Regions from separate parts of the Lactobacillus sp. A27 genome, predicted to be linked through region 2. Evidence: predicted binding sites of a transcription regulator. Region 2 holds the regulator's gene; the other holds the start of a gene.

Region 1 (21,620 bases), on a different contig from region 2:
AATTGTTGCTAAGAATGTACGTAAGGTATTGGACAAGACAGGTGCTAAGCCACTTTTAGTTACTGCAACTAAAGGTATTGAACCAGGTACTAAGAAGCTTATTTCAGAAATCTTGACTGAAGAAGTTTATCCAAATGATGAAGATAAGATCGTAGCTATTTCAGGTCCAAGTCATGCTGAAAATGTAGCTCAAAAAGATTTAACTGCTATTGCATGTGCTTCAACTGATGAAGAAAATGCTAAGAAAGTTCAAAAGATTTTCTCAAATGATTATGTTCGTTTCTACACAAATGATGATTTAGTTGGTGTAGAAGTTGGTGGTGCCGTTAAGAACGTTATCGCCATTGCAGCTGGTATTTTAGTAGGACAAGGCTACGGCGATGATGCTAAGGCAGCACTTATGACTAGAGGTTTAGCTGAAATTACTCGTTTAGGTGTTAACTACTTTGGTGCTAAGCCAATGACTTTTAGTGGTTTATCAGGTATTGGTGACTTGATCGTAACTTGTACTTCAGTTAACTCACGTAACTGGCGTGCCGGTAAACAAATCGGTGAAGGCAAGAGCTTAGATTACGTTCTTGAAAACATGGGTCAAGTTGTAGAAGGTGCAACTACTGTTAAAGCCGTTCATGAACTTAGCGAAGAAAAGAACATCGATATGCCAATTTGTGAAGCTATTTACCGTGTTCTTTACGAAAACACTGATGTAGCTGAAGAAATTAAGCAAATGATGGGCAGAGATCCTAAGCCAGAAATTCGCCTTTAATTTTTAATAAAATAAGGATAAAAAGACATGTTCAGATGAGCATGTCTTTTATTGTTAATAATATAGATCAGAAAAGACAGAGTCATTCCAGCCAAAAATGGAATAAAAAAATGACTTTTTAGTAGTTAAAGCGTTAAATTAATAAAGCAGAAGTTTTATAATTGTTACTAGATAATAAAAAGTTAAAGACAGCTTTAAAATCCGATACGTATTTATTTTGATGAATAGAGGAAAATATGAAAGCAAAAGAAGTTTTTGAAGAATGGCAAAATGCTAATAATTTACCTGATTATTTAAAGGATCAATTAGATACTTTAGGTAAAGATGAAAAATGGATTGAAGATGCCTTTGGTCAAGATATCAATTTTGGGACTGCCGGAATGAGAGGTCGTCTTGAACCCGGAACTAATAGAATCAATCTTTTTACAGTTGGCAGAGTTACTGAAGGCTTAGCAAGATTGATTGATGAAAATGGTGAAGAAGCTAAAAAGCGCGGTGTAGCTATCTCATTTGATTCAAGATATCACTCAAGAGAATTTGCGGAACATGCAGCACGTATTTTAGGTGCACACGGGATTCACGTATATTTGTTTGATGATTTAAGACCAACACCTGAACTTTCATATGCTGTTCGTCATTTGCATACTTTTGCAGGTATTAATATCACTGCTTCTCACAATGCTAAGCAATATAATGGTTACAAGGTTTATGGTGAAGATGGTGCACAAATGGCACCAGAAAACGCAGATCGTTTATTTGCATATGCTCAAAAAGTAACTGACATTTTTAGTGTAAAGGCAGCACCTGTCCAAGAATTACGGGCAAATGGTACTTTGCAATTAATCGGTGAAGATGTTGATGAAGACTATTTGAATGAATTAAAGCAAGTAACTGTTGATCCTGAAATGGTTAAAGCAAATGCTGATAAGTTAAAGATTATTTACACACCACTTCATGGTACAGGTAAGATGCTTTATGATCGTGCCTTTAGACAAGGTGGCTTTGACAATGTAATTCCAGTTCCTAGTCAATCAATCATTGACCCAGAATTTCCAACTACAATTAAGCCTAACCCGGAATATCGTGATGTCTTCAAGCCTGGATTTAAATTAGCTGATGAAGTTAATGCTAACGTAATCATTGCTACTGACCCAGATGCTGATAGAATGGGTGCAGCTGTTAGAAAATCTGATGGCGACTTCCAAGTTTTGACTGGTAACCAAATTGCTACTTTGATGGCTTACTACTTGCTTGTTCATATGAAAGAAAGTGGCAAGTTGACTAGCGATTATGAAATCGTTACTTCAGTTGTTTCAAGTGCTTTACCATTTAAGATTGCAAAAGATTTTGGCATTAAGACTAAACACGTTTTGACTGGCTTCAAGTATATCGGTGAAGAAGTTGACCGCATGAAGAAGGCTGGCGATGCTAAGTTCCTCATGGGCTTTGAAGAAAGTTATGGTTACTTATTCAAACCATTTGCTAGAGACAAGGATGCTATGCAAGGTGCATTGATGTTTGCCGAAGTTGCTAGTTACTATGCTTCTAAGGACATGACTGTTTTTGATGGCTTGCAAGAAATCTGGAAGAAGTACGGTGTAGCTTATGAAATTACCAAGGCTATCGAAATGCCAGGTATCGGCGGTCAAAAGAAGATGGCAGCCCTCATGAGCAAGTTGCGTGATGAACATTTAAGCGAAATCAATGGTGTCAAAGTTAACAAGATTCAAGACTTCTTGAAGAAAGAAACTATTGAAAATGGTAATGTTACACCACTTGAAGAATTCCCAGAATCAAACGTATTGAAGTACTTCTTAGATGATGAAACTTGGGTTGCTCTTCGTCCATCAGGTACTGAACCAGTTATCAAGGCTTATGTTGGTGTAAATAAGAAGGATATCGCAACTGCAGAGAAGGCTGCACAAGACTACCAAGCAGCTTTAGCTGAACTTCTTAAATAAAATGGGCATATTTCGTGCGAAAACACGTTCGTGGTAGTAAAATATAAATACTAATTAGAAAGTTGGACAATTTGGTCCAACTTTTTTCATGAGGAGTTTTTGACCATGATTAAACGACAAAAAGATCGCAAATTTGAATTAGTATCTAAATTTAAACCTGCTGGAGACCAGGAGCAGGCTATTGATAAATTAACTGCCGGCTTTAAAAAAGGCTATAAAGAACAAATTTTGGAGGGTGCAACTGGTACTGGTAAGACTTTTACTATGGCCAATATTATTGCTAACTTGAATAAGCCCACTTTGGTAATTACGCATAATAAAACTTTAGTAGGTCAACTTTATGGCGAGTTTAAAAGTTTCTTTCCTCATAATGCAGTTGAGTATTTTGTTTCTTACTACGATTATTATCAGCCAGAAGCTTATGTTCCTCAATCCGATACTTATATCGAAAAGGATTCGGCTATCAATGATGAAATCGATCAGTTGCGACACGCCACTACTTCAGCTTTAATGGAGCGTAACGATGTTATTGTCGTAGCTTCTGTATCGTCAATTTATGGTTTAGGTGATCCTAAAGAATATGCCCGTAGCGTTTTGATGATTCATGAAGGTCAAGAATATGATCGTAATGTATTATTGCGTGATTTGGTAAACTTGCAATATGACCGCAACGATATCGATTTTCAACGGGGACGTTTCCGTGTTCGCGGCGATGTGGTAGAAATTTTCCCAGCTGGTAATTCGAATCATGCTTATCGTATCGAATTTTTCGGGGATGAAATAGATCGCATTGTTGAAATTGACTCTTTGACTGGAGAAGTAATTGGTGAAAGAGAAAGTATCTCTTTATTCCCAGCTACGCACTTTATGACTAATGATGAACAATTGCGGCGCGCGCTTAAAGAGATTTCTAAAGAAATGAAAATTCAGGTAAAGAAGTTTGAAGGCGAAGGCAAGCTACTTGAAGCCGAGAGAATTAAGCAACGTACTACATATGATATGGAAATGATGAGTGAAGTTGGCTATACCAACGGAATTGAAAATTATTCTCGTCACATGGAAGGGAGAAAAGCTGGAGAACCGCCTTATACTTTGCTAGATTTCTTCCCTGATGATTTCTTGATTTTAATTGATGAATCGCATGCGACTATGCCCGAAATTCGTGCGATGTATAATGGTGACCGCAATCGTAAGCAGACGTTGATTGATTATGGTTTCCGTTTACCATCAGCGCTTGATAACCGTCCACTTAAGTTATCTGAATTTGAAAAGCATGTTCATCAAATACTATATGTTTCTGCTACGCCAGGTGATTATGAATTAGAGCGAACTGATCATAAGGTTGAACAAATTATTCGGCCAACAGGCTTACTAGACCCGAAGATTGAAGTAAGGCCGATTGAAGGGCAGATCGATGATCTAGTTGGCGAAATTAATAAACGAATTGATCGCAATGAACGAGTCTTTGTTACTACTTTGACCAAAAAGATGGCAGAGGATTTGACAGATTACTTAAAGGATCTGGGAATCAAAGTGCAATATTTGCACTCTGACATTAAGACACTTGAGCGAATGAAAATCTTGCGTGATTTACGTTTAGGTAAATTTGATGTGTTAATCGGAATTAACTTGTTACGTGAAGGTATTGATGTGCCAGAAGTTTCACTGGTAGCTATCTTGGATGCAGATAAAGAAGGCTTTTTGCGTGCGTATCGTCCGCTAGTTCAAACAATGGGTCGTGCGGCTCGTAATGCAAATGGTGAAGTAATTATGTATGCCGATACGATTACTGATTCTATGAGAGCCGCAATCAATGCCACTAAGAGACGGCGTAAGATTCAAGAAGAGTTTAATAAAGAACATGGAATTACACCTAAGACAATTATCAAGCCTGTTCAAGATGTAATTTCTATTACGAAGCCATCAAGTGATGATAAAGATAAAAAGTCTGATAGTTTTGCCGATTTGAACTTCGATGAATTGACTGCTAGTCAAAAGAAGACGATGATTAAGAATTTGCAAGAGCAGATGAAGGAAGCCGCTAAAAAGTTGGACTTTGAAGAGGCAGCAAACTTACGGGATGCTATTATCGATTTACAAAAGTCATCTAGAAAACCAAAGACAAAAAAGGGGAAAGCTTTTAATGGTAAATGATAAGATCGTTATTCGTGGTGCACGAGAACATAATTTAAAGGATATTGATATAACTATTCCTAAAAACCAATTAGTAGTAGTTACTGGTCTATCAGGTTCTGGAAAGAGTTCTTTAGCTTTTGATACCTTGTATGCAGAGGGTAGAAGACGCTATGTACAATCACTTTCTAGTTACGCTAGACAATTCTTGGGCCAGATGGATAAACCAGATGTTGATTCAATCGATGGGTTGAATCCCGCTATTTCAATTGATCAAAAAACCACATCACATAATCCACGTTCAACTGTCGGAACAGTAACCGAAATCAATGATTATTTACGTCTTTTATGGGCTCGTGTAGGTCATCCAATTTGTCCGAATGATGGAACTTTGATTGAACGACAATCGGTTGATCAAATGGTAGACCGAATCATGTCTTTACCCGAAAGAACTAAAATCCAATTGTTAGCTCCCGTTGTTCGTGCTAAACGCGGTGAACACAAGGAAGTTTTTAAACGAGTACAACGTGCTGGATATGTTCGTGTTATTGTTGATGGTGAGATGCACGAAATTGGAGAAGAGTTTAATTTAGCTAAAAATAAGCGACATAATATTGATATTGTTGTGGATCGTTTAATCGTGAAAGATAGTATTAAATCTCGTTTGTTTGACTCAATTGAATCAGCTCTTCGTTTATCTGATGGCTACATGAATGTTGATGTTATTGGCGGGGAGATGCTTAACTTCTCTGAATATTATGCTTGCCCTAAGTGTGGTTTTACAGTAGGCGAAATGGAGCCAAGACTATTTTCATTTAATGCGCCATTTGGTGCTTGTCCTGATTGTGATGGATTAGGGATGAATTTAGCCGTTGATGAAGATTTGGTTGTACCTGATAAGACCAAAACTTTGGCAGAAGGTGCGTTAGCTCCATGGAAGACGTCTAATTATTACACTGAAATGTTAGAACAAGCTTGTGCAGCACTTGATATTCCAATGGACAAGCCTTTTAATAAATTAACTAAAAAGCAAAGAGAAACGATTCTTCACGGTTCAACTAAGCCAGTGAAATTTCATGTTACAGGGGATTTTGGCGTTAATGACACAACCCAGCCTTTTGAAGGGGTAATGGATAATGTTGAAAGACGCTATAAACATCCAATGTCCAAATTTATGCGCGATGTGATGGGCAAGTATATGACAGAGCTGACTTGTTCAACTTGTCACGGTAAGCGATTAAATGAAAAAGCTTTGGCTGTAAAGGTAATGGACAAGGATATCGCTGAAGCTTCTGAACTTTCAATCAATAAATCCTTAGATTTCTTTAAGAGCGTCAAATTAAGTGAACAAGAAACTGTAATTGCTAAACCAATTTTGAAAGAAGTGTGTGATCGTCTTTCATTCTTAGACAGCGTTGGATTAGATTATTTGACCCTTTCTCGTTCTGCTAATACTTTATCTGGTGGGGAAGCTCAACGTATTCGTTTGGCTACCCAGATTGGTTCTAACTTATCAGGAGTTATGTATGTTTTAGATGAACCTTCAATTGGACTTCATCAACGTGATAATGATCGTTTGATTGCTTCACTTAAGAGAATGCGTGATTTAGGCAATTCTTTGATTGTGGTTGAACACGATGATGAGACTATGCGCCAAGCCGATTATCTGATTGATATGGGACCAGGCGCCGGCGTTTACGGCGGTAAGGTAATGTCTCAAGGTACACCAGAAGAAGTGGAGAAAAATCCTAAGTCTTTGACTGGTCAATATTTGTCGGGAAAAAAGTTTGTTCCTGTGCCATTAAAACGCCGCAAGGGTAATGGTAAGAAGATCACTATTACCGGTGCACAAGAAAACAATTTAAAGAATATTAACGTTGATTTTCCTTTAGGAAAATTTGTCGTAGTGAGTGGTGTTTCTGGTTCAGGTAAGTCAACTTTAGTTAATATGATTTTAAAGCGAGCATTAGCGCAAAAGTTAAATCATAATTCAACTAAGCCAGGTAAATATAAGTCAATTCGTGGCTATAAAAATATTGAAAAAATCATCGATATTGATCAAAGTCCTATTGGACGTACCCCACGTAGTAATCCGGCTACTTATACTAGCGTTTTCGATGATATTCGTACGCTTTTTGCTCAAACAAATGAAGCTAAAATGAGAGGTTATACTAAGGCTCGTTTTTCATTTAATGTTAAAGGCGGCCGCTGTGAAGCATGTCATGGTGACGGAATTATTAAGATCGAAATGAATTTCTTGCCAGATGTGTATGTCCCATGTGAAGTTTGTCATGGCAGTCGTTATAATTCAGAAACCTTGGAAGTAACTTATCGTGAAAAGAATATTGCTCAAGTGCTTGATATGACAATTAATGAAGCATGCAAGTTCTTTGAAAATATTCCTAAAATTGCACGTAAATTGCAGACTATTGTTGATGTAGGTTTAGGCTATGTTAAATTAGGTCAATCTGCTACAACTTTATCAGGTGGGGAAGCCCAGAGAATGAAGTTGGCTGCAGAATTGCAGAAATTATCAACTGGTAAGAATTTCTATATTTTGGATGAGCCAACGACAGGTCTGCATACCGATGATATTAAGCGTTTGCTTGAAGTTTTGCAGCGTTTAGTTGATGAAGGAAACACTGTTCTAGTAATTGAACATAATTTAGATGTGATTAAAAACGCTGACTGGATTATTGATTTAGGACCTGAAGGCGGTGAAGGTGGCGGTAACGTTGTTGCTACAGGAACGCCTGAAGAAATAGCGGAGGTGAAAGAAAGCTATACTGGTCAATATTTAAAGCCGGTTTTAAAGCGTGATACTAAGTTAACTAGGGATGCGGAAAATAAAAAGTAATGCGTAAGTGTTTTTATCCTCGAATAAGTGTAAAATAGGCACCAAGGAGGACGAATAATGGACATTTTTTCAAGTTCTAGAGATAATCGTGGCTTCGATTGGGGCGCATTTATCGCTGGTGTATTAATGGTTGTTGTTGCTTTTTTGCTTCTTAGACATCCAGCCAAGGGATTGCATGCATTTGTATTAATCTTTGGTATTTTGTCAATTTTGCAAGGTTTAGTATGGCTTGCTGGTTATTCACGTTTTCGTGCTTTCTTTGCACGTAGTTGGGTAGCACTTATTTCAGGTATTTTAGATATCATTGTGGGTATTTTGTTCTTATGCTCATATGATATTGGTGGATTGACCATTGCATATTTATTTGCAATTTGGTTCTTTGTCGACTCAGCTGTCGGAATTGCCTTTTCATGGCACTTGCGTGACTTTTCAACAGGATACTTTATCTTTAACTTAGTTTTGAACATTCTAAGTTTAGTTATTGCTATTTTCTTGATCTTTAACCCACTTTTTGCAGCTTTGAGTTTAGTATGGTTAGTTGCATTTTGGTTGTTAGTATTTGGTATCAATGAAATAGTCGTTGCATTTATGCACCGTTAATAATTATGAAAAAGAGGCTGCGATGGTCTCTTTTTTTTGCACTATAATGGAACACCCGGTATGATATAATTTACAGAAGGAGGGCTAACAATGGCTGATGATAAGAAACAATTATTAATTGTTACAGGAATGAGTGGGGCAGGCAAAACTGTTGTGGCTCATGATTTAGAAGATATGGGTTACTTCGTAGTTGATAACTTGCCACCAACATTATTGGGAAGCTTTTGGGATTTAATTAATAATTCAAATGATTTCCATAAGGTAGCAGTAGTAATTGATTTACGTGTTAAAACTTTTTATACAGATTTATTAGATGAGGTAAATTCACTCGAAGATAATGGCACCGTTCAAGCTACTATTCTCTTTTTAGATGCTTCAGATGATGTGTTAGTAGCACGTTACAAGGAAACTAGACGGCTTCCACCACTAGCTAATAATGGTAAGGGACGTTTGTTAGATGGCATTCAAGAAGAACGTCGTATTTTGATGCCAATCAAAAATCGTTCAAATTACATCATTAATACGTCTAATTTATCTACTAAAGATTTAAAACAGAAGTTAATTAATACTTTCAGTGACCGTAAGCGTCAGCCATTTTCAATTGAAGTAATGTCATTCGGTTTTAAATATGGCATGCCAATTGATGCGGATATTGTAATGGATGTGCGTTTTCTGTCTAATCCATTCTATATTCCGGAGTTGCGTCCATTCACAGGATTAGATAAGCGTGTCTTTGATTATGTAATGAATAAAGAAGAGACACAGGTTTTCTATCAAAAATTATTGGATTTATTAGAAACCGCTATTCCTGGTTATATTAAAGAAGGAAAAGAAAAATTGACAATTGCAATTGGTTGTACTGGTGGTCAACATCGTAGTGTATCAATTGCACAACAACTTGCTCGTGACTTATCCAAAAAATATCCAGTTGATATAACTCACCGTGAGGTAAGTCGCTACATTAGAAAGTAGGTATATCGCGATGTCATATGGAGAAACGCGAATTGTGCGCGTAATTAAAGGCAGACGTCCGCGGGTGGTAGTTATCGGTGGTGGTACTGGGTTACCAGTTATTCTAAATGCATTGAAAGATCAAAATGCGGAAATTACTGCCATTGTTACGGTATCCGATGATGGTGGCTCATCTGGTTCTATCAGAAATTTTATTAACGTTGTTCCACCGGGTGATATTAGAAATGTGTTAGTTTCTTTAAGTGATTTGCCACAAGAAGAAAAAGACATTTTTCAATATCGGTTTGATTCATCTGATGCATTCTTCTCAGGCCACGCTATTGGTAACTTGATCATTGCAGCTTTGAATGAAATGCATGGGAATATTTTTGATGCTGTTCAATCTTTATCTAAAATGATGAAGGTCGACGGCCACGTCTTTCCAGCATCTAACGAACCTTTAACGTTAAACGCCGAGTTTATTGATGGTACCACGGAAGCCGGGGAAACGGAGATTACCTCAAAAGATAAAAGAATCAAACGTGTTTGGGTAACAGATACTAATTCGAATGCCACACCTAAAGCAGTTTTACCTGTTTTAGCTTCGATAATGCAGGCAGATGCAGTTGTCTTAGGTCCAGGTAGTTTATTTACTTCTATTTTGCCTAATTTGATGATTTCTAATTTAGGTGAAGCGGTTCGAGAAACCCCGGCTGAAGTAGTTTATATTTGTAATATCATGACTCAACGTGGAGAAACTGATCACTTTAGCGATGCAGAGCACGTGGAGGTAATCAATCGTCACTTAGGTGGAAACTATATCAATACAGCTTTAGTTAACGGAGCTAAAATTGATATGAGTAAATTTCACCCAGAGGATTATGATGCATATCTTGAACCTGTTAAGAATGACTTTAATGGTTTGAGAGCGCAAAATTGTCGTGTTATTACCGATGATTTTATTGATCAACGACACGGGTTGGTCTTTCATGATGGAGAAAAAGTAGCAAAGGAAATAATGAATTTGGCATTTGAGGCAATGTTACGTAAAAGAATGAAGGAAAATAATGGCTAGTTATGCTAGTGAAGTCAAAAAGGAGCTAACTTCGCTTGAGGTGCATCCAGAGCATGCTAAAGCAGAGTTAGCTGCTTTTTTGCGAATGAATGGGGTTTTAAATCTTCATGATCATCAATTTAGTCTAGATATCACTACAGAAAATCCCGCTATTGCACGAAGAATTTTTAAACTGATTAAAGTTGCATATGGAATTGAACCATTATTGATTGTTTCTCGTAAGATGAAATTAAAAAAGAATAATCAGTATCTAGTTCGACTTAATCGTGACGTGCAAGAAATATTGGAAAACTTAAATATTTGGGATCCTGCTCGAGGATTAGTTACCAGAATTCCACAGAGAATTATGAAGTCACGGGAAGGTGCAATGTCTTATCTTAGAGGTGCTTTTTTAGCTGGCGGTAGCGTTAATAATCCTGAGACTAGTAGATATCATTTAGAAATTTATTCAACTTATGAAGATCATAATGAAGATTTAGCTAAGTTGATGAATGAGTATTTTTATTTGAATGCTAAGATGACGAAACGTCGTCGAGGTTACATTGTCTACCTTAAAGAAGCAGCTAAAATCGGAGATTTTTTGCATGTAGTTGGAGCATTAAATGCTATGCTAAATTTTGAAGATTTACGAATCATGCGAGACATGCGTAATTCGGTTAATCGTTTGGTTAATTGTGATACAGCTAATATGAAAAAGACGGCTTCCGCTTCTGCAAAACAGGTAGAAGATATTCAGTTGATTCAAAAAGAAAAAGGAATCGACAGCTTACCAGAAAAGTTACAGATTTTAGCACGTTTTAGATTAGCTCATCCAGAATTAACTTTAAAAGAAGTAGCGGATCAAATTCCGGATGGACCTATTTCAAAATCTGGTGTTAATCATCGATTCAAAAAGTTACATGAATTGGCTGAAAATTTGAGAGATTAAAAAAAGAGGATTTGCACACGTAAATCCTCTTTTGATTATAATTTATGATTACTTCTTCTTATTAACCATAATTTCATCGATTAAACCGTATTCCTTAGCTTCTTCAGCAGTTAAGTAATTATCACGTTCGGTATCCTTTTGAATCTTTTCCAAAGGTTGACCAGTAGTTTCGTGTAAGATTTCGTTAATCTTCTTGCGACTCTTTAAAATTTCGTTAGCTGCAATTTGAATATCAGTTTGTTGACCTTGTGCTCCACCTAAAGGTTGGTGAATAAGTACAGTAGAGTTAGGTAATGCGAAACGCTTACCCTTAGTACCACTAGTCAAAAGAATAGAAGCCATTGAAGCAGCCATACCAATTGCAATAGTTGATACATCTGATTTAATGAAATTCATAGTATCCATAATTGCAAGACCAGAAGTAATTACACCACCTGGTGAATTAATGTAAAGCGAAATATCCTTAGTGTTATCTTGTGCATCAAGGAAAAGCAATTGAGCAATAATTGAGTTAGCCATTTGGTCGTTAATTTCGCCACTCAACATAATAATTCTATCTTTTAATAAGCGTGAGTAAATGTCATAAGCACGTTCACCACGAGCAGTTTGTTCAATAACTGTAGGTACTAGCATATATTTGCCTCCTAAATTTATTTCGTATTAATTAGCACTCTTTTAAGTACTGTGCTAATTAAATCACTTCGTAATAAAAGTGTCAAATAAAGAGATTTACTTGTATTCAAATTGTATTTTTGAGAATATTGTTTATATATTATAATAACTATGTAAAATATTGTTGTAATATTGTAGGAGGACAAGCTTGAAATATACAAATAAGATTTTAACTGCAACATCAGCTGTTGCAGTTAGTGTTGGTTTATTAATGGGTTATTCAAATCCTGTTTTTGCCGCTAATTCTAAGTCAACTACTAAAACAGACAAAGCTAAAGATAGTTCAACTGCTAAAAAGGGGCCAGTTCAAACCAGTACTTCTTACGATTTGATGGTTAAAGTAGGTAGTAATAAACATTACAATGTTTATAAGAGCATTAAGAATGGTAAGCCTGTTAAGAAGTTAGCAGATGCCAGTGACTATCAATATGCTCATATTCAATCTGATCAACGAATTAAAACTCACAACGGTACCTACTGGCGCATTTATGTTAATGGCCGTAAAGTAGGATATGTTAACCAAAACTGGTTTACTAGAAACACTATTGCTGTTCCTAAGACTGTAAGTTTAGTAAGAAATAGTCATTCTGATTTTGCTCCAGAAGATGCAGTTAGTTATGTAACTAACTATATGGGAACCGTTATTCCTACCCAAGATATTACAATTTCTGAAGATGCAATTGATTGTTCTGAACCAGGTACTTACAAGGTTAAGTATAGTTATGGTAGTGCTAAAGCTACTGTAAAAGTTACTGTAAGAAAGAGTACTAAAGAAGGCGTTGCTGATGCAGATAGTGTTTCAGCACAACCATTTAGTGGTGACCTAAAATCTTGGAAGACTTACTATGGTAGTTCATCTAACTACGTAACTAAGACTGACTTTGCTCCGGATAAAGCAAAGCACAGTTACACTACTGATAATGGTAATATGACCTTTAAGACTCGTTTCTTCCAACCAGTTTTACTTAGTGTTGCTAGAGACATTAAAGACGACGATTACATTAACCGTGTAGGTCATATTCCAGAAGGTATTGCTATGTCAGACGGCTGGCTTTACACTAGTTTACTCAGCAGTACTAAAATTTCTAATGGTCACATCATTGCTTATAATTTAAACCATTTGACTAATGCTTTTAATGGTCAATACTTGCTTGATATGTCTCAAAAGAAGTTCAATTCTTACGTTAAAAATATTAAGGTAAGTCCATATATCCCAATTGGTCACGGTCAAGCTATGGGCGCAACTGATAAGTATATTTATGTAGTTAACTATGATAATAAGACATCATATAAGAGCAATAGATCAGAAGAATTGCTTCAAATCCGTAAGAGCGATATGTGCATTAATAAGATTTGGACATTCAAATGCTGGAATGGTAGCGACTCAGAAGGCCGTTACTTCCACGATGGTGTTATTGTAAGTGATCACAAGATGTATACAACTCTTTACAACAAGCAAAAGAACCAAACTGAATACTGGGAATTCAACCGTAAAGGTGATAACTGGTACCCAACTATGGTAGGTGCAACTAAGACTGGTATTGTTTCAAATACTTATACTCAAGGTTTCACATACGATGCTAAGAATGACAACTTCTATCTTGCATTTAACGATGTAATTGCTAAAATTGCTCGTAATGGTGAAGTCAAGGATACTTATCAATTCCACACTGGTCGTGAAATTGAAGGTATCGCTGTTTCAAACAACAGACTTTACATGAATTTAGCTCAACGTGCTGAATTACTTGAAAGTACAGAAAAGTTGACCAAATAATTTATTTCATTAAAAAAGGCAGTGAACGTTTAGGTTCATTGCCTTTTTTGTATATCTATTTCTCAGCGTCTAAATATTTTTGTAGGACCCTGAAGACACCATTTTCAGTATTGGCAGGTGCGATATATTTAGCATGTTCTTTAACACTTGGCATCCCGTTAGCCATAGCATAAGAGTATTTTGCAAAATCAAGCATAGCAATATCGTTGCCGCCATCACCAAATGCGATTAGATCATCACCAGTTAAGTTTAATTTGGCTAATAAATGCTTTAAACCGGCGCCTTTATTGATACCATAAACATTAGTATCAATAGCAGTATTAGCAGATCCAAATGCAGAAATTTTTTGTTCATGCTTTTCATTGAATTCTTTTTCAATTTCTGGCGCCTTAGAATTGTCTAAACTAAAAGTGATTTGCAAGATATCCTTGTTGGGTAAATCTGACCAATGATCAACAACTGCACTTTTGCCAGCGAAGTATGCTAAGAAGTCACGCTCAGTTTTAGGAATAGCTTTGTGGAAGTAGGCTACATCGGTTTCGAAGACCATAGGAGCTACTTTACCATATTTGTCACTGACTTCTTTAAGTAGACTAAGAGCAGTTTCACGTTTTAGCGGATAAGAAGCAACTATTTCACCGTTAACAACTAGCATAGAACCATTGAGAGAAACAAAATCCATGCGTTCAGCAAAATCACCGAAGTCTTGCTTTAATCTAGTGTATGGCCGACCAGAAGCTACGATAAAATGAACGTTTCTTTTTTCTAATTCCGTAAGTATTTGATCAAATTGTTCATGATTAAATTGCTTACGATCATCTAAGAATGTCCCATCCATGTCAACTGCAACAGCTTTAAAAGGTAATGTCATATTTTTCCACCTCATTTTTAATCTAAATGAAATTAAAAAATAAAAAAAGACCGCTGTCAACGGTCTTTTTTGTTATATCTATATCTAATTGGCCTTTGCTTCTTGATATTTTTTAATACCAGGAAGAATCAATCCCAATGCGATTAAGATGATTGGTGTTAAGATATTGAGCATTAATGTAAATGGATCTGGTGAATAAATACCAAAAATACAACATGCTGCAGTAACTAAGAAACACCAAATACCTGCGGTATAAGCTAATCCCTGAGATTTAGTCATTTGATAAGTGGTTTCAAATGATTTTTGATGCTTTCTTAAAGCAATATAAGCTGCAAATACCCAAAGGTAACGAAGTGGCATGGTAGTTGAGTTTAACTTAACTAATTGAGCCATTACAGCTTGTGCGTTAGGAACAAATGCTTGGATAGCAATTAAACCACCTGATAAAACAACGATCATCCAAATACCATTGATATAAGCACCATGCTTGTTAAGCTTGAATAAACCTTTAGGAATAAATTCTTTTGCTTCTTTACTTCCCAAAAGCATTCTAAGCGGTGCGTCAATACTAATTACTAAGGTGGAGAATTGACCAATTACATTACACCATGAGTAGATGTACATGAATAATCCACCAACATGGTAGTATTCGCCTAGTTTTTGGAAGGCCATGTAGGCACCATTTGAAATATATTCATTCAAATTAGCATTAACGACCTTCGGATCAAACATCAATGCCATGGCAAAGGTACCTAAAATTGCTGATACCATAACCATGATTGCTAATGCCATCATTGCCTTAGGGAAATTCTTGGAAGGATCTTTTACCTTATTAACATAAGGCGAAATCTTTTCACAGCCACCAACGGCAAATACTAAGATTGAAAGAGAAGTAAAGTATTTAACGTTGAAAGTTGGCATTAAATTCTTCCAATTAAGATCAATGTGGTAAAATCCTGCTCCTGGATTAATAGCCGGAGCGGCAAACATCATGATGATAAACAAAATTGACATGATGAACATTGAAGAACCTGCGATAGTTGCTAAGCCCTTTAATACAGGAATACCACGACTTGCTACCCAGCAGAAGAATAAAAATACAACTAATGTTGCAAATTGTGTCCAAGCAGTAGGTAATCCGTCGTACCATCTGGTGTTACCAAAGATGCCCCAAGCCATAGCTCTTAAGCCACCGGTACCTTTACTAGAAATATATACGACGTGGCAAGCCCAATAAGTCCAACCTGCATAATATGCCCATTTTGCACCCATTGTGGCATTTACCCAAGATGATACCCCACCTTCGGTATTTTTGAATGTAGCACCTAGTTCACCAACCATCAGTGCATAGGGAACAAAGTAGAGAAGGAACATGACTACCCAACTGAAGATGACCTTTGTTCCATCAAAGTAGACGTACCCATTAACAACGTTACCAAATCCCCAAACAGTGGAGAACGCCATCATTGCCAGAGTAGTCCACATCATCTTTCTGGGATTGTTTTGTGATTCGACCATAAAAACACTCCTAATATAAATTGTGAACCCTTTCATTATATAACAATGCCATTAGTATGTTCTTATATTAATTTTTTTTAATAATATAAGAACATTTTTGATGAATTGGTGCTAGGATATGAGTATATGTTGTTTTTTTAAGGAGGAAGAATGAATGAGAAACAATAAAAAGCTAATTTTAGCTGGTTTGTTGATTGCTGGAAGTTTATTAACTATTAATGGTCAAGCAAACACTGTTCAAGCTAAAAGCTACGGCAAGGCTGTTACTAAAATTGCAGGTAATGGTAATTATGCAATTTATCACAATGTTTCAAGCAAGGGACCAAGCGGCAAGTTTACTTCAACTAAGTATTTTAAACATGGTCAAATTCAATCAAAGGAATCTAGATCAACCAGAAAAGGTACTTTCTGGAAGATTATTGTTGATGGTCGCAATGTTGGTTGGGTAAGTGAAAAATTCTTTGCACGTAACCAAATCTCTGTTGCTAATGAGGTAAGCTTAGTTAAAAATAGTGATTACAGCTTCCCTACTAGAGATGCGATTAACTACGCTACAGATGCACATGGTACTGCAATTAATCCTAATAAGGTTCATGTTTCTAGAAAGTATGTAAGTACTAATCCAGACAAAGTAACCTATAGTTATGGTAAAGCAAAGGCAGAAGTTAATATTGACGTTCATGATGGTGATATGGCTTCTCCAAGTGTTACTCCGAAGAAGGGCTTTAAGACTACTTCTACTTGGAATGGTGGCTCAAAGGGCTCATCTAGAAACTGGAATCGTGCACATGGATACCGTTCAGAAACTACTAGCAACACCATTAAGAGCAATGGCTTAACTCTTGGAACTCGTTTGTTCCAACCTAGATTTTTGAGTTTAGGTTATGGTCAAGCTGGGGATGCAATGGGCCAAGTTGGTGTAATTCCTGAAGGTATGACAGTTAACGGCGGTATTTTCACTACTTCATTATTTACAAGCAGCAATAGTCAATATGGACACTTAGTTTCATATAACTTGAATGCATTAAAGAGCAAGTATGCTGCACAAAATCTTACTACTATGAAGTGGAGCACTTTTAAGTCATACGCTAAAAACATTAAAGTAAGTCCATATATTAAATTGGGTCACGGTCAATCATTAGGTTCTTCATCAAGTTACATCTACGTATTGGCTAATGACAATAAATACAATAATGGTCCTGCTTCAGAAGAAATCTTACAAATTCGCAAGAGCGATATGAAGATTAACAAGATTTGGACATTTAGAATTTCAGACAATCGTTACATTCACAACGCTACTTTTGTAGGCGACGATACTATGTACGCTTTATTCCACAATGGTGGTCATAACTGCTATGAATACTGGAAGTTAACTAGAGATGGTGATACTTGGAATGCTACTGAAGTTGGTGCAACTGAAGGTAGATTTATTTCTAATTCACCAGTTCAAGGCTTTGCTTATGGCGACGGTCACTTCTTCATTGGCTTTAATGACAACATCTTTAAGGTAAGTGAAAATGGCTCTGCACAAAAGCATTACCGTTTCAACACTAAACGTGAAATTGAAGGTATGTCAGCAACTGGTTCAAGATTGTATGTACAATTTGCACAACGTGCTGAATTGACTTCAGGTAAGTTTTAATAGTAAATGAAAAAGCTAGAGCAATTGCTCTAGCCTTTTTTGTATGGGTCCCCTGGGAGTCGAACCCAGATTTTAAGAACCGGAATCTTACGTGCGATCCATTACACTAAGGACCCAAACTACGCAGCCTCTAGTATAACAGAAAAAGAATATAAATAGAAATGATTTTGTGAGCCTTACAATTTTTTTAAAATAGCCAATCTTTTTCTTGAATTACGAAAAATACATTGTTATACTAACAGTGTCGATTGGGAAATGTATGAATTTGAAATAGTTGTACGTTTCTCTTATATTTTTAAGTATTCTGGGACAGCAATCGACACAGATGTGGTCACTAAGCGTCCCAGGGAAAGGAGGGAACGATGAATTCGGACTTTTCTTTGCTCGAAGCGCTCGTTCCCGACGTCTTAAAGATTCTTCGACAAAGGTATCTTGTCCTTGAGCAGATAGCACTGCATGCGCCGATTGGGCGTAGAAGTGTAGCTCAACATTTAGGGCTTTCAGAAAGAAACATTAGAACCGAAACTGAATATTTGAGTCAATTAGGTTTGATTGAAACTAAAAGTTTTGGAATGTTTTTAACTGAAAAGGGCGAGAAAACATTACAAGATGCGGGGCCATTGATTGACCGTCTCTTTAATGCTGGTGAAACAGAATTAGCACTGGCTAAGAAATTAGGGATTGAAAGAACCTTGATTGTACCAGGTAATGCTGATTTGCAAGATCGCGTTTATGAAGAGATGGGAGAAGAGTTAAGTTCAGCTTTAAATTTACTCTTGCCATTAGGTCATTCAATAGTTACAATTCTAGGTGGAGCGGCTTTAGCAAAATCTGCTAAGTATTTATCTCCTAGTTTAGGGAATAACCGCCAGTTAGAATTTGTTCCTGGTCGAGGAGCCTTGGGCGAAAATGTAGAAACGCAAAGTAATACAATCGTCCAAGAAATGGCAGCTAAAACTTCGGGTACGTATAAGACATTGTATTTACCTGAACAGGTTTCAGCTGCAGCGTATAAATCTTTGATACGTGAATCCTCGATTGCGGATGTTCTGCAAGATATTTCACAAAGCGATGCAGTGATCCATGGTATTGGGTTAGCCCAAGAAATGGCGCAGCGTAGAGGGTATAATTCAATTAGACTTTCGGAGCTTCGTGAAAAGAAGGCCGTCACCGAATGTTTCGGGTGTTTCTTCGATGAAAAAGGCAAGGTTGTCGACCGTATCACCCAGGTTGGATTACAGTTTGAGAACCTATATAAAATACCCCACATATTTGCTTTTGCATGTGGTGCAAGAAAAGCCAAAGCAATAAAAGCATATATGCCCAATGCACCTCATCAAACCTGGTTAATTACTGATGAGGGTGCCTCAAATATGATTTTAAAGGGGAAATAAAATCCCGTTTAAAATAAATTGTTGTTTATAGTTCTTAAAGGAGGACTTTTAGGTTATGACAGTTAAAATTGGTATTAACGGTTTCGGCCGTATCGGTCGTTTAGCATTCCGTCGTATTATGGACTTAGGCGAAAAGAGTAAGGACATCGAAGTTGTTGCTATCAACGACTTGACTACTCCATCAATGCTTGCTTACTTACTTAAGTACGACACTACTCATGGTACTTTCAACCACGAAGTTTCATCAACTGAAGATGCTATCGTAGTTGACGGTAAGAAGTACCACGTATACGCTGAACCACAAGCACAAAACATTCCTTGGGTTAAGAACGATGGTGTTGACTTTGTTCTTGAATGTACTGGTTTCTACACTAGCAAGGCTAAGTCACAAGCTCACCTTGACGCAGGTGCTAAGCGTGTATTGATCTCAGCTCCAGCTGGTAACGACTTGAAGACTATCGTTTACTCAGTAAACGAAAACACTTTGACTGCTGACGACAAGATTGTTTCAGCTGCTTCATGTACTACTAACTCACTTGCACCAATGGCTAACGCTTTGGACAAGGAATTCGGTATCGAAGTTGCTACTATGACTACTATCCACGCATACACTGGTACTCAAATGACTTTGGATGGTCCTGCTCGTAGTGGTAAGGAACAAGACGCTCGTGCTGCTGCTGAAAACATCATTCCTCATACTACTGGTTCAGCTAAGGCTATCGGTTTGGTATTGCCTAACTTGAACGGTAAGATGAACGGTCACGCACAACGTGTTCCAGTTCCAGATGGTTCAGAAACTGAATTAGTATCAATCTTGAGCAAGAAGGTTACTGCTGACGAAGTTAACGAAGCTATGAAGAAGTACGAAAGCCCATCATTTGCTTACAATGGTGACCACATTGTTTCAAGCGATGTTTTGAACATGACTGCTGGTTCAATCTTTGACCCAACTCAAACTATGGTAACTACTGCAGGTGACAAGCAATTAGTTAAGACTGTTGCTTGGTACGACAACGAATACTCATTCACTTGCCAAATGGTTCGTACTTTATTACACTTTGCTACTCTTTAATCATTAATTTAAATTAACTGATTATAGTTAAGTGGTAATTGAGAAGGCGGAGGGAGATTCTTCCTTCCGCCTTTTTTTGAAGGAAAAATATCAAAATAATCGGAGGATTATAATGGCTAAATTAATCGTTGACGATCTTGATGTTAAAGGTAAAAAGGTTTTAGTACGTGTAGACTTCAATGTTCCAATTAAGGACGGCGTTATCGGTGATGACAACCGTATCGTTGCTGCACTTCCAACTATCAAGTACATCATTGAACATGGTGGTAAGGCTATTTTGCTTAGTCACTTGGGCCGTATTAAGTCAGATGCTGACAAGAAGGAATTATCATTAAAGCCAGTTGCTGAACGTTTAAGTGAACTTCTTAAGAAGCCTGTAACTTTTGTACCATCAAACGAAGGTAAAGAAGTTGAAGATGCTATCAACAACATGAAAGATGGCGACGTTGTTGTTCTTGAAAACACTAGATTCCAAGATATCGACAATGACTTTGGTAAGCGTGAATCAGGTAACGATCCTAAGCTTGGCGAATACTGGGCAAGCCTTGGTGACATGTTTGTAAACGACGCATTTGGTACTGCTCACAGAAGTCACGCATCAAACGTTGGTATCGCTACTGCAATGAAGGAAAATGGCAAGCCTGCAGCTGCTGGTTACTTACTTGAAAAGGAAATCAAGTACTTAGGTGACGCTGTTGATAACCCTGTACACCCATTCGTAACTATCTTGGGTGGTGCTAAGGTTTCAGACAAGATTGGTGTTATTAACAACTTGATTCCTAAGTCAGACCACATCTTAATCGGTGGTGGTATGGCTTACACCTTCTTAGCAGCTCAAGGCCACAAGATCGGTAAATCATTATTTGAAGCTGATAAGGTAGACCTTGCTAAGGAATTGCTTGAAAAGGCTGGCGACAAGATCGTTCTTCCAGTTGACAACGTAGCTGCAACTGAATTCTCAAACGATGCTTCACGTGAAGTTGTTGGTGATGACATTCCTGACAACATGATGGGTCTTGACATTGGTCCTAAGACTATTGCTAAGTTCAAGGACATCTTAAAGGATGCTAAGACTGTTGTTTGGAACGGACCAATGGGTGCTTTCGAAATGCCTAACTTCGCAGAAGGTACTTTGGAAGTTGGTCGTGCATTAGCAGATCTTACTGACGCAACTACTATTATCGGTGGTGGTGACTCAACTGCTGCTGCTAAGCAATTGGGTATTGCACCTAAGATCAGCCACATTTCAACTGGTGGTGGTGCTTCACTTAACTACCTTGAAGGTAAAGTATTGCCAGGTATCGCTTGCGTACAAGACAAGTAATTTAAGTTAAGGAGATAATAGACTAATGAGCCGTACACCAATTATTGCTGGTAACTGGAAGTTACACATGAATCCAGAACAA
Region 2 (9,998 bases):
AAGAGAATGGAAGCTTCTAAGAAGTCTAAGAATCAAGTTAAGCGTCCACCTGTAGTTACTATTATGGGGCACGTTGACCATGGTAAAACTACTTTGCTTGACCGTTTGCGTCATACCCATGTTTCAGCTCATGAAGCTGGTGGTATTACCCAGAAGATCGGTGCTTACCAAGTTCGTCTTGATGACCGCTTGATTACTTTCCTAGATACTCCTGGACACGCAGCCTTCTCAAACATGCGTGCACGTGGTGCTGAAATTACTGATATTGTTGTCTTAGTTGTTGCAGCCGATGATGGTGTTATGCCACAGACTGTTGAAGCTATTGACCACGCTAAGAGCGCCAATGTTCCAATTATTGTAGCAATTAACAAGATGGATAAGCCAGGTGCTAACCCACAACACGTAACTGAAGAATTGATGAAATATAATTTAATTCCTGAAGATTACGGTGGTGACACCATCTTTGTAAATATCTCAGCTAAGACTGGTCAAAATGTTGATGATTTATTACAAATGATCTTGCTTCAAGCTGATGTGATGGAACTTAAGGCTAACCCAACAGAAATGGCAATTGGTACTGTAATTGAAGCTCGCTTATCACGTGGTCGTGGACCAGTAGCCGACGTTTTGATTCAACAAGGTACTTTAAATGTTGGTGATCCAATTGTTGTTGGTGATACTTTTGGCCGTGTTCGTACTATGACTAACGATCGTGGTCGTCAAGTTAAAAAGGCTACTCCATCTGAACCAGTTGAAATTACTGGTTTGAATGACGTTCCAGAATCAGCTGATAAATTAGTTGAATTTAAGGATGAAAAGACAGCACGTTCAGTTGGTGAAGCTAGAGCACAACAAGCTTTGCAAAAGTCTCGTGAAAATGTTCAACATGTCACTCTCGATAACCTCTTCGATACTATGAAGAAGGAGAATATGAAGGAAGTTGACATTGTCTTGAAGGCTGATGTTCAAGGTTCTGTTGAAGCTTTGCAACAATCTCTTGAAAAGATTGAAGTTGAAGGCGTTCGTGTTAACATCATTCACTCAGGTGTAGGTGCTATTAATGAGTCAGACGTAACCTTAGCCGGTGCTTCTAATGCATTTATCATTGGATTTAATGTTCGTCCAACTGCAACTGCTAAGAGTCAAGCTGAAACTGAAGGCGTCGACATTCGTTTGTACAGTATCATCTACAAGGCAATTGATGATGTGACTGCAGCCATGAAGGGTATGCTTGAACCAACTTACGAAGAAAAGGTTATCGGTAACCTTACTGTTCGTGAAACTTGGAAAGTATCTAAGGTTGGTACTATTGCTGGTTCCTTTGTTGATAAGGGATTGGTTAAGAATAACGCCAAAATTAGAGTTATTCGTGATGGTATTGTTAAATACGATGGTGAAATTGCTTCACTTAAGAGATTTAAAGATGATGCCAAAGAAGTTAAGCAAGGTAACGATTGTGGTTTAACTATCAAAGACTACAACGATATTAAAGTCGGCGACGAATTCGAAGTTTACGAAATGCAACAAGTTGAACCTAAGTAATAATTTTTAGGAGGCAAACATGAAGCATAGAATTGGTCGTGTTGAAGGAGAAATTCTTCGTGAATTAACCAAAATTTTACAAAAGAATATTCGTGATCCTCGTTTGAGTGAAGTAACTATCACTGCAGTGGAATGTACGAATGATCTTTCATATGCAACTGTTTACTATAGTCTTTTAACTGAAAATGCCGATAAGGAAAAAGAAGTTCAAGAAGGACTAGAAAAGGCTAAAGGTATGATGCGTCACTTATTAGGACAAACTTTAACCGTTTATAAAGTCCCTGAATTAATTTTTAAACGAGACAATTCAGTAAAATATGGTAGTAAAATTGACCGTTTAATTGCAGAAGTTAAAAAGCAAGATGCTGAACGGGCAAGTAAATAAAAAAAGCGCCGTTTAGGCGCTTTTTTCGTTTAGATAGAAAAGGATTATTTATGTTAAATGGAATTTTAGTTATCGATAAAGATAAAGGGATGACTAGTGCTGATGTAGTTTATCATTTACGCAAAGCTCTGCATATCCGAAAAATTGGACATGCGGGTACACTTGACCCCGAGGTAACAGGTGTATTACCTATTGCAATTGGACAAGCAACTAAACTGATTGAACTTATGCATACTAGACCTAAAGAATATATTGGTAGTGGTCTTTTTGGATATGCCACTGACAGTTATGATTCAACTGGCACAGTTTTGAAAAAGACCAAGTTAACCAAGGCATTTACTTCTGAAGATATTCAGAATCATATGAATGAGTTTTTAGGGGAAATAGAACAAGTACCACCAATTTACTCAGCCGTAAAGGTAAATGGTAAGCATTTATATGAGTATGCTAGAGAAGGTATTGAGGTAGAGCGACCAAAACGTAAAGTTGATATTTTACAATATGATTTAACCAATAAACCTACATTCAATGAAAAAGATGGACAAGAAGAATTTGATTTTAAAATTAAATGTAGTAAAGGTACATATGTTAGATCCTTAGTAAATGATTTGGGCGAGAAAATGAATTGCCCAGCAGTTATGACTTACTTAAGAAGAGTAGCTAGCTCAGGTTTTGATATTTCTCAGGCCGTTAAGTTAAGTGAAATTGAAGAGAATCCTGAAAAAGCTGCAGAATTGATTCAACCAATTGACGCTTTCTTTAAAGACTATCCTCAAATTGATCTAAGTGAAGGAAAATGGCTTAAAGTGAAAAATGGAGCAGGTATTTCGTTAGAAATAGATGCTAAAAAAGTCGCATTAAGGTACAATAAAAAAGTCAAGGCGATTTATGAGAATAAGGGAAAATTATATCGCCCAAGTTTAATGTTGATTCAAAATGAATAACTGAAATGAAGGGATTAGTTGTGAAAATCATTCATTTAACTTATCCAGTTAGCGAAAATATCATATCTTCAAAAACTATTCTAGCCTTAGGTTTTTTTGACGGCGTTCATTTAGGTCATCAACGCTTAATCAATAAAGCCAAAAAAATAGCTGATCAAAAGAAATTACCATTAGTAGTATTAACTTTTGATCGTCATCCGAAGGAAATTTATGCTGCCAAAAAAGACTTTAAGTATTTAGAAACTTTAGATGAAAAGGCAGATAAAATGGCAGAACTAGGTGTAGATTATCTAGCCGTAATGCCATTTACTAAAAAGTTTAGCGAGATAGATGCACAGAGTTTTGTAGATAATGTAATAATTAAACTCAATGCAGATACAGTAGTAGCTGGATTTGATTATACATATGGTCCTAAAGAGACTGCTAATATGAAGAATTTACCAAAATTTGCGAAGGATAGATTTGAAATTTTCGTTATGCCTAAGCAGATTTTTAATGGTAAAAAAATAGGTTCAACTGAAATTAGACAGGCAATTAGGGAAGGTAAGATGGAATTAGCTTTTCAATTAATGGGTCACCATTATGTGATGAGCGGGATCGTTGGTCATGGTAAAAGAAATGGCCATAAATTAGGCTTCCCAACAGCTAATTTAGTTTGGGCTAGTCATAAGGTAATTCCCAAAATAGGAGTATATGCCACTAAAACGCAGGTAGCTGGAAAGTGGTATGAATCTATGACTAGTGTCGGTTATAATATAACGATTGGCCAACCTGAACAAATTTTTATTGAATCATATATATTTAATTTTAAACAGGATATTTATGATCAGCCAATAAAAATTAAATGGTATAAATATACTAGAGGCGAAATTAAATTTAGCGGCCTTGAAGAATTGAAAAAACAATTAGAGAAAGACCAAATAGAAATTGAACATTATTTTGCACAAGAAGCACGAAGTAATGCGTAACGAGAAGCTGAAGAACTTAGCAATTTTGAACTAAGTTCTTCAGTTTTTATTTTTTGAAATAATTTGAAGAAATTTTAGCACTCCTCTTGTTTTTCTGCTAATTTATAGTATCATATTAATTGTTAGCACCTGAGAATTACGAGTGCTAAAAGTGAGGGCGATTATTATGTTGACCGAGCGTCAAGAGCTTATTTTAAAAACAATTATTACAGACTTCACACAAACGCATGAGCCTGTTGGCTCTAAGACGGTGATGAAGCAGTTACCAATTAAAGTATCAAGCGCTACTATTCGAAATGAAATGGCGGTCCTAGAAGATCAAGGCTTAATTGAGAAGACACACTCTTCTAGCGGAAGAATTCCGTCAAGTGATGGATATCGTTATTATCTTGATAATTTAGTTGAACCGCTTCAGTTGCCAGAGTCTGTTTATAACACGATTGGGACACAATTAGATCGACCTTTTCATCAGGTGAATGAAATCGTACAAGAAGCAGCACGCATTTTATCTGATTTAACTAATTACACTGCTTTTGCTGAAGGACCTGAGAGTAGGGATGTTAAAATTACAGGTTTTAGGATTGTTCCCCTGTCTTCTAGACAAGTGATGGCAATTCTAGTGACGAGTGATGGCAATGTCCAAAATCAAGTTTATGCTTTACCACATAATATTCATGGTGAAGAAATTGAAAAAGCGGTTCGAATGATTAATGACCAATTAGTTGACAAGAGTTTAAAGGAAATTAATGTTTCATTGCTAAGTGAACTTGCTAAAAACGAATTAGGTAGTGATCATGCTAACGAATTATTTAGCTTAGTTGAAGACGTGTTAAAAGATGCGGCTAGTGAGCAGATGTATGTTGATGGACAAATTAATCTATTGAACAATACAACTGAGAATAATGTAAATGATATACGTTCACTCTATGAATTAATTGATCGAGATAATTTGTTTTCTAATTTGATGAATATTAAGGCTGATCCTAAGACTGAAAAATACCCAGTTAAGGTAAAGTTAGGATCTGAATTGCCGAATGATTTATTAAAAAATTATAGTTTGCTGACAGCTGAATATAGTGTCGGCTCCCATGGTAAAGGAACAATAGCTTTACTTGGGCCAACAAATATGCCGTATTCTCAAATGATAGGGCTTCTAGAATACTTCAGAAATGAATTAGCCAAGAAGTTACTTGATTATTACGGTAAATTTCAATAATAGAGGAGGTTAGCCGTGAGTAAAGAAGAGTTTCCTAGTGAAAAGAATTTAGATGAAAAAGAAAATGCTTCAACACCTAAGGATGTTAAGAAAAAGGCAACTGAAGGTAAGGAAGCAAAAAATGATAAACATGATGAAAAATTAGCTAAAGAATTGGCTGATTTAAAAGATAAAAATAAGGAGCTTGAAGATAAGTATCTTCGTAGCGAAGCAGAAATTCAAAATATGCAAAATCGCTATTCAAAAGAAAGAGCTCAACTTATTAAGTATGAATCTCAAAGCTTAGCTAAAGATATTTTGCCTGCTGTAGACAATTTGGAGAGAGCTTTAAGCGTAGAAGCCGATGATGATGTTTCCAAGCAACTGAAGAAGGGCGTTAAGATGACGCTTGATTCATTAACTAAAGCATTGAAAGAACATGGCATCGTTGAGATTGAAGCTGAAGACGTAAAATTTGATCCGACATTGCATCAAGCTGTTCAAACTGTAGCAGCCGAAAATGATGATCAAAAAGATCACGTTGTTCAGGTTTTACAAAAAGGATATCAATATAAAGATCGGACACTAAGACCAGCAATGGTTGTAGTTGCTCAATAGGAGAGGAAGTTTATACATGTCAAAAGTTATTGGTATTGACCTCGGAACTACTAACTCAGCAGTTGCAGTTCTTGAAGGTAAAGAACCAAAGATTATTACTAACCCAGAAGGTAACCGTACTACTCCATCTGTAGTAGCTTTTAAAGATGGTGAAATTCAAGTTGGTGAAGTAGCTAAGCGTCAAGCTATTACTAACCCTAACACTATTGTTTCAATTAAGCGTCACATGGGTGAAGCAGATTACAAGGTTAAGGTTGGTGACAAGGAATACACACCACAAGAAATTTCTGCATTTATTTTACAATACATCAAGAAGTTCTCAGAAGATTACTTAGGTGAAAAGGTAACTGATGCAGTTATCACTGTTCCTGCTTACTTTAACGATGCACAACGTCAAGCTACTAAGGATGCTGGTAAGATCGCTGGGTTGAATGTACAAAGAATTATCAACGAACCTACTGCTTCAGCATTAGCCTTCGGTTTAAACAAAGACCAAGATGAAAAGGTCTTAGTTTACGACCTTGGTGGTGGTACTTTCGATGTTTCCGTTCTTCAATTAGGTGACGGTGTCTTCCAAGTATTATCAACTAACGGTGATACTCACCTTGGTGGTGATGACTTTGATAACCGTATCATGGATTGGTTGATCAAGAACTTTAAGGATGAAAATGGCGTTGACTTGTCTAAGGACAAGATGGCTATGCAACGTTTGAAGGATGCTGCTGAAAAGGCTAAGAAAGACTTGTCAGGTGTATCTTCAACTCACATTTCACTTCCATTCATTTCTGCTGGTGAAGCTGGTCCATTACACCTTGAAGCTGACCTTACCCGTGCTAAGTTTGACGAATTGACTAGTGACTTAGTTGAAAAGACTAAAGTACCATTTGACAATGCATTAAAGGATGCTGGTTTAACTGTAAACGATATCGATAAGGTTATCTTAAACGGTGGTTCAACCCGTATTCCTGCAGTTCAAAAGGCCGTTAAGGAATGGGCTGGTAAAGAACCTGACCACTCAATCAACCCTGACGAAGCTGTTGCCTTAGGTGCAGCTATCCAAGGTGGTGTTATTTCAGGTGACGTTAAGGACATCGTTTTGCTTGATGTTACTCCATTGTCACTTGGTATTGAAACCATGGGTGGTGTCTTCACTAAGTTAATTGACAGAAACACTACTATCCCAACTTCAAAGAGTCAAATTTTCTCAACTGCTGCAGATAACCAACCAGCAGTAGATGTCCACGTATTGCAAGGTGAACGTCCAATGGCTGCAGATGATAAGACCCTTGGTCGCTTTGAATTAACTGATATTCCACCAGCACCACGTGGTGTTCCACAAATTCAAGTTACCTTCGATATCGATAAGAACGGTATCGTAAACGTATCTGCTAAGGATATGGGTACTGGTAAGGAACAAAAGATTACTATTAAGAGTTCATCCGGTTTGTCAGATGAAGAAATCAAGCGTATGCAAAAAGACGCTGAAGAACATGCTGAAGAAGACAAGAAGCGTAAAGAAGAAGTTGATCTTAGAAATGAAGTTGATCAATTAATCTTTACTACTGATAAGACTTTGAAGGACACTAAGGATAAGCTTTCTGATAGTGACCGTAAGCCAGTTGAAGATGCTCTTGAAGCTTTGAAGAAGGCTCAAAAGGACAACAACTTGGACGAAATGAAGGAAAAGAAGGATGCTTTATCAAAGGCTGCACAAGATTTAGCAGTTAAGCTTTACCAACAAAACGGTGGAGCACAAGGTGCTGCAGGTCAAGCTGGCCCACAAGCCGGTCCTCAAGGTCCACAAAATGGCCCACAAGGTGGTAACAATGGTGGTGCCCAAGATGGTGAATTCCATAAGGTAGATCCAAACAAGTAATGGGTTTATAATTAAACAAAAGGAGAAAAGAACTACCCATTGAGTAGTTCTTTTCTTTTGAAAATATAAGGAGTTCAATTAATGGCACAAGAAGATTATTATAAAGTGCTTGGCGTAGATCGTAACGCCAGTGACCAAGAAATTAGTAAAGCATATAGAAAGTTAGCTAAAAAATATCACCCAGATTTGAACCATGAACCTGGTGCTGAAGAAAAATATAAACAAGTTAACGAAGCTTATGAAGTTTTGCATGATAAGCAAAAGCGTGCACAATATGATCAATTTGGCTCCGCTGGTGTAAATGGCCAAGGTGGTTTTGGTGGCGCTGGCCAAGGCTTTGGCGGTGCTGGATTTGATACTTCTGGATTTGGTGATTTTGGCGACATTTTTGGTGATATCTTTGGTCAAGGAAGACAACAAAGAGTAGATCCGACTGCTCCACAACGTGGTCAAGATTTAGACTATACTTTGACTATTGACTTTATGGATGCGATTAAAGGCAAGAAGACGCAAGTTAGCTATACTCGTAGTGAAACCTGTGGTACTTGTGGCGGCAATGGTTGTGAAAAAGGCACTCACCCAATTACCTGTGATAAATGTCACGGTACAGGTTATATGACTGTTACTCAGCAATCTATGTTAGGGATGATTCGTCGTCAAACCATCTGTGATAAATGTCATGGTCGCGGTGTAATCATTGAACACCCATGTAAGACTTGTGGTGGTAAAGGTACTGTTCAAGGAAAGAATACTATTGAAGTTGATATTCCAGCAGGTATTGATAATGGCCAACAACTTCGCTATCAAGGCCAAGGTGAGGCTGGTATAAACGGCGGACCTTACGGTGATTTGTATATTAATTACCGTATTAAACCATCTAAGATTTTCCAACGTCGTGGTCAAAACATTTATACTGATGTTCCAATTTCATTTGCTCAAGCTACATTAGGTGATGAAATTACTGTTAAAACTGTCCATGGTGATCAAAAATTAACTATTCCAGCTGGTACTCAACCAAATAAGAAGTTTACTCTTCGCGGACAGGGTGTACCATATCTTCGCGGAAATGGTAATGGTGATCAAATTATTACAATTAATATCGTGATTCCAAAGCATATCAATGAAAAGCAAAAGCAAGATTTGACTGACTTTGTTCATGATGGTGGCGGAGATATTACACCAAAAGAAAAAGGATTTTTTGAACGACTTAAAGACAAATTAAGTGGTGAAGATTAAGAAAAATGACATTGCATCAGGCAATGTCATTTTTGTATATCTATTCGTTTTATAAGATTAAGGACCTTTGCTATAATATTAAGGATAGTAAAGGGTGAATAAATTTATGGATTTAGAAAAATTAAAAGATTATCAAAAGCATATTCGTAATTTTGCCATAGTTGCCCATATTGACCATGGTAAATCTACGATCGCTGATAGAATTCTAGAATTAACTGATACAGTAAGTCAGCGCCAACTTAAAAATCAAATGCTTGATGACATGCCACTTGAACGTCAACGTGGTATTACTATTAAGATGAACTCCGTTGAAGTTAAATATCATGCTAAGGATGGAGAAGATTATATTTTCCACTTAATTGATACACCTGGGCACGTAGACTTCTCTTACGAAGTCTCAAGATCACTTGCAGCCTGTGAAGGTGCTTTAATGGTTGTTGATGCTTCTCAAGGTGTGCAAGCGCAGACTTTAGCCAATACTTATTTGGCTATTGATGATGACTTGGAAATTTTGCCTGTCATTAATAAGATTGACTTACCTTCAGCAGATATTCCTAAAACTAAGGAAGAAATAGAAGAAATGTTAGGCTTGGATGCTTCAGAAGCTGCCGAAGTTTCAGGTAAAACAGGCCAAGGCATCGAAGATATGCTGGAAAAGGTAGTAAAGGATATTTCTGCTCCATCTGGTAATATTACAGCACCACTTAAAGCCTTGATTTTTGACTCCAAGTACGATGATTATCGCGGTGTTGTTATGTCTGTCAAAATTGAAGACGGTGTAGTTAAGCCTGGCGATAAAATTAAGATTATGAACACCGGAAAGGAATATGAAGTAACCGAAGTAGGTGTTTCAAGTCCTCATCCAGTTAAGAAAGATCTTTTAATTGCTGGGGATGTAGGTTATATCACTGCCAATATTAAATCAGTTCGTGAAACTCGTGTTGGTGATACCATTACTGATGCAACTAATCCAACTGAGGAACCATTAGAAGGTTATCGTCAGATTCCACCGATGGTTTATTCCGGTATGTATCCAGTTGACAACCGAGATTACGATGATTTAAAGGAAGCTTTGCAAAAGTTGCAGTTAAATGATGCTGCTTTGGAATTTGAACCTGAAACTTCAACTGCCTTAGGTTTTGGATTCCGTTGTGGTTTCTTAGGTTTGCTTCATATGGATGTTGTGCAAGAACGACTTGAGCAAGAATTTGATCTAGGGTTAATCATGACTGCT

Evidence for each region. Region 2 encodes HrcA, which represses chaperone genes, less so after heat shock. Its sites were predicted from a motif close to TTAGCACTCNNNNNNNNNGAGTGCTAA; they were not measured.
Region 1: a site for HrcA is predicted at 11,936-11,962, ahead of clpP (ATP-dependent Clp endopeptidase proteolytic subunit ClpP). Genes of this name have one in related genera too.

Annotation. Positions count from the first base shown of each region.
Region 1 is NZ_JAEHNT010000032.1:57,929-79,548, forward strand. Features, by position in the region: gene JEM49_RS05020 (NAD(P)H-dependent glycerol-3-phosphate dehydrogenase) at 1-766, shown strand, start outside; gene JEM49_RS05025 (phospho-sugar mutase) at 1,003-2,727, shown strand; gene uvrB (excinuclease ABC subunit UvrB) at 2,833-4,881, shown strand; gene uvrA (excinuclease ABC subunit UvrA) at 4,871-7,717, shown strand; gene JEM49_RS05040 (HdeD family acid-resistance protein) at 7,775-8,317, shown strand; gene rapZ (RNase adapter RapZ) at 8,408-9,289, shown strand; gene JEM49_RS05050 (gluconeogenesis factor YvcK family protein) at 9,300-10,343, shown strand; gene whiA (DNA-binding protein WhiA) at 10,336-11,271, shown strand; gene clpP (ATP-dependent Clp endopeptidase proteolytic subunit ClpP) at 11,320-11,904, opposite strand; gene JEM49_RS05065 (SH3-like domain-containing protein) at 12,092-13,717, shown strand; gene JEM49_RS05070 (Cof-type HAD-IIB family hydrolase) at 13,773-14,588, opposite strand; gene JEM49_RS05075 (APC family permease) at 14,673-16,106, opposite strand; gene JEM49_RS05080 (LBA0864 family S-layer associated protein) at 16,261-17,748, shown strand; tRNA gene JEM49_RS05085 (tRNA-Arg) at 17,793-17,864, opposite strand; gene JEM49_RS05090 (sugar-binding transcriptional regulator) at 18,111-19,142, shown strand; gene gap (type I glyceraldehyde-3-phosphate dehydrogenase) at 19,198-20,214, shown strand; gene JEM49_RS05100 (phosphoglycerate kinase) at 20,327-21,538, shown strand; gene tpiA (triose-phosphate isomerase) at 21,564-21,620, shown strand, end outside.
Region 2 is NZ_JAEHNT010000015.1:601-10,598, forward strand. Features, by position in the region: partial or broken gene infB (translation initiation factor IF-2) at 1-1,542, shown strand, start outside; gene JEM49_RS02645 (ribosome-binding factor A) at 1,562-1,927, shown strand; gene truB (tRNA pseudouridine(55) synthase TruB) at 1,978-2,871, shown strand; gene ribF (riboflavin biosynthesis protein RibF) at 2,877-3,839, shown strand; gene hrcA (heat-inducible transcriptional repressor HrcA) at 4,006-5,055, shown strand; gene grpE (nucleotide exchange factor GrpE) at 5,071-5,652, shown strand; gene dnaK (molecular chaperone DnaK) at 5,669-7,528, shown strand; gene dnaJ (molecular chaperone DnaJ) at 7,610-8,764, shown strand; gene lepA (translation elongation factor 4) at 8,871-9,998, shown strand, end outside.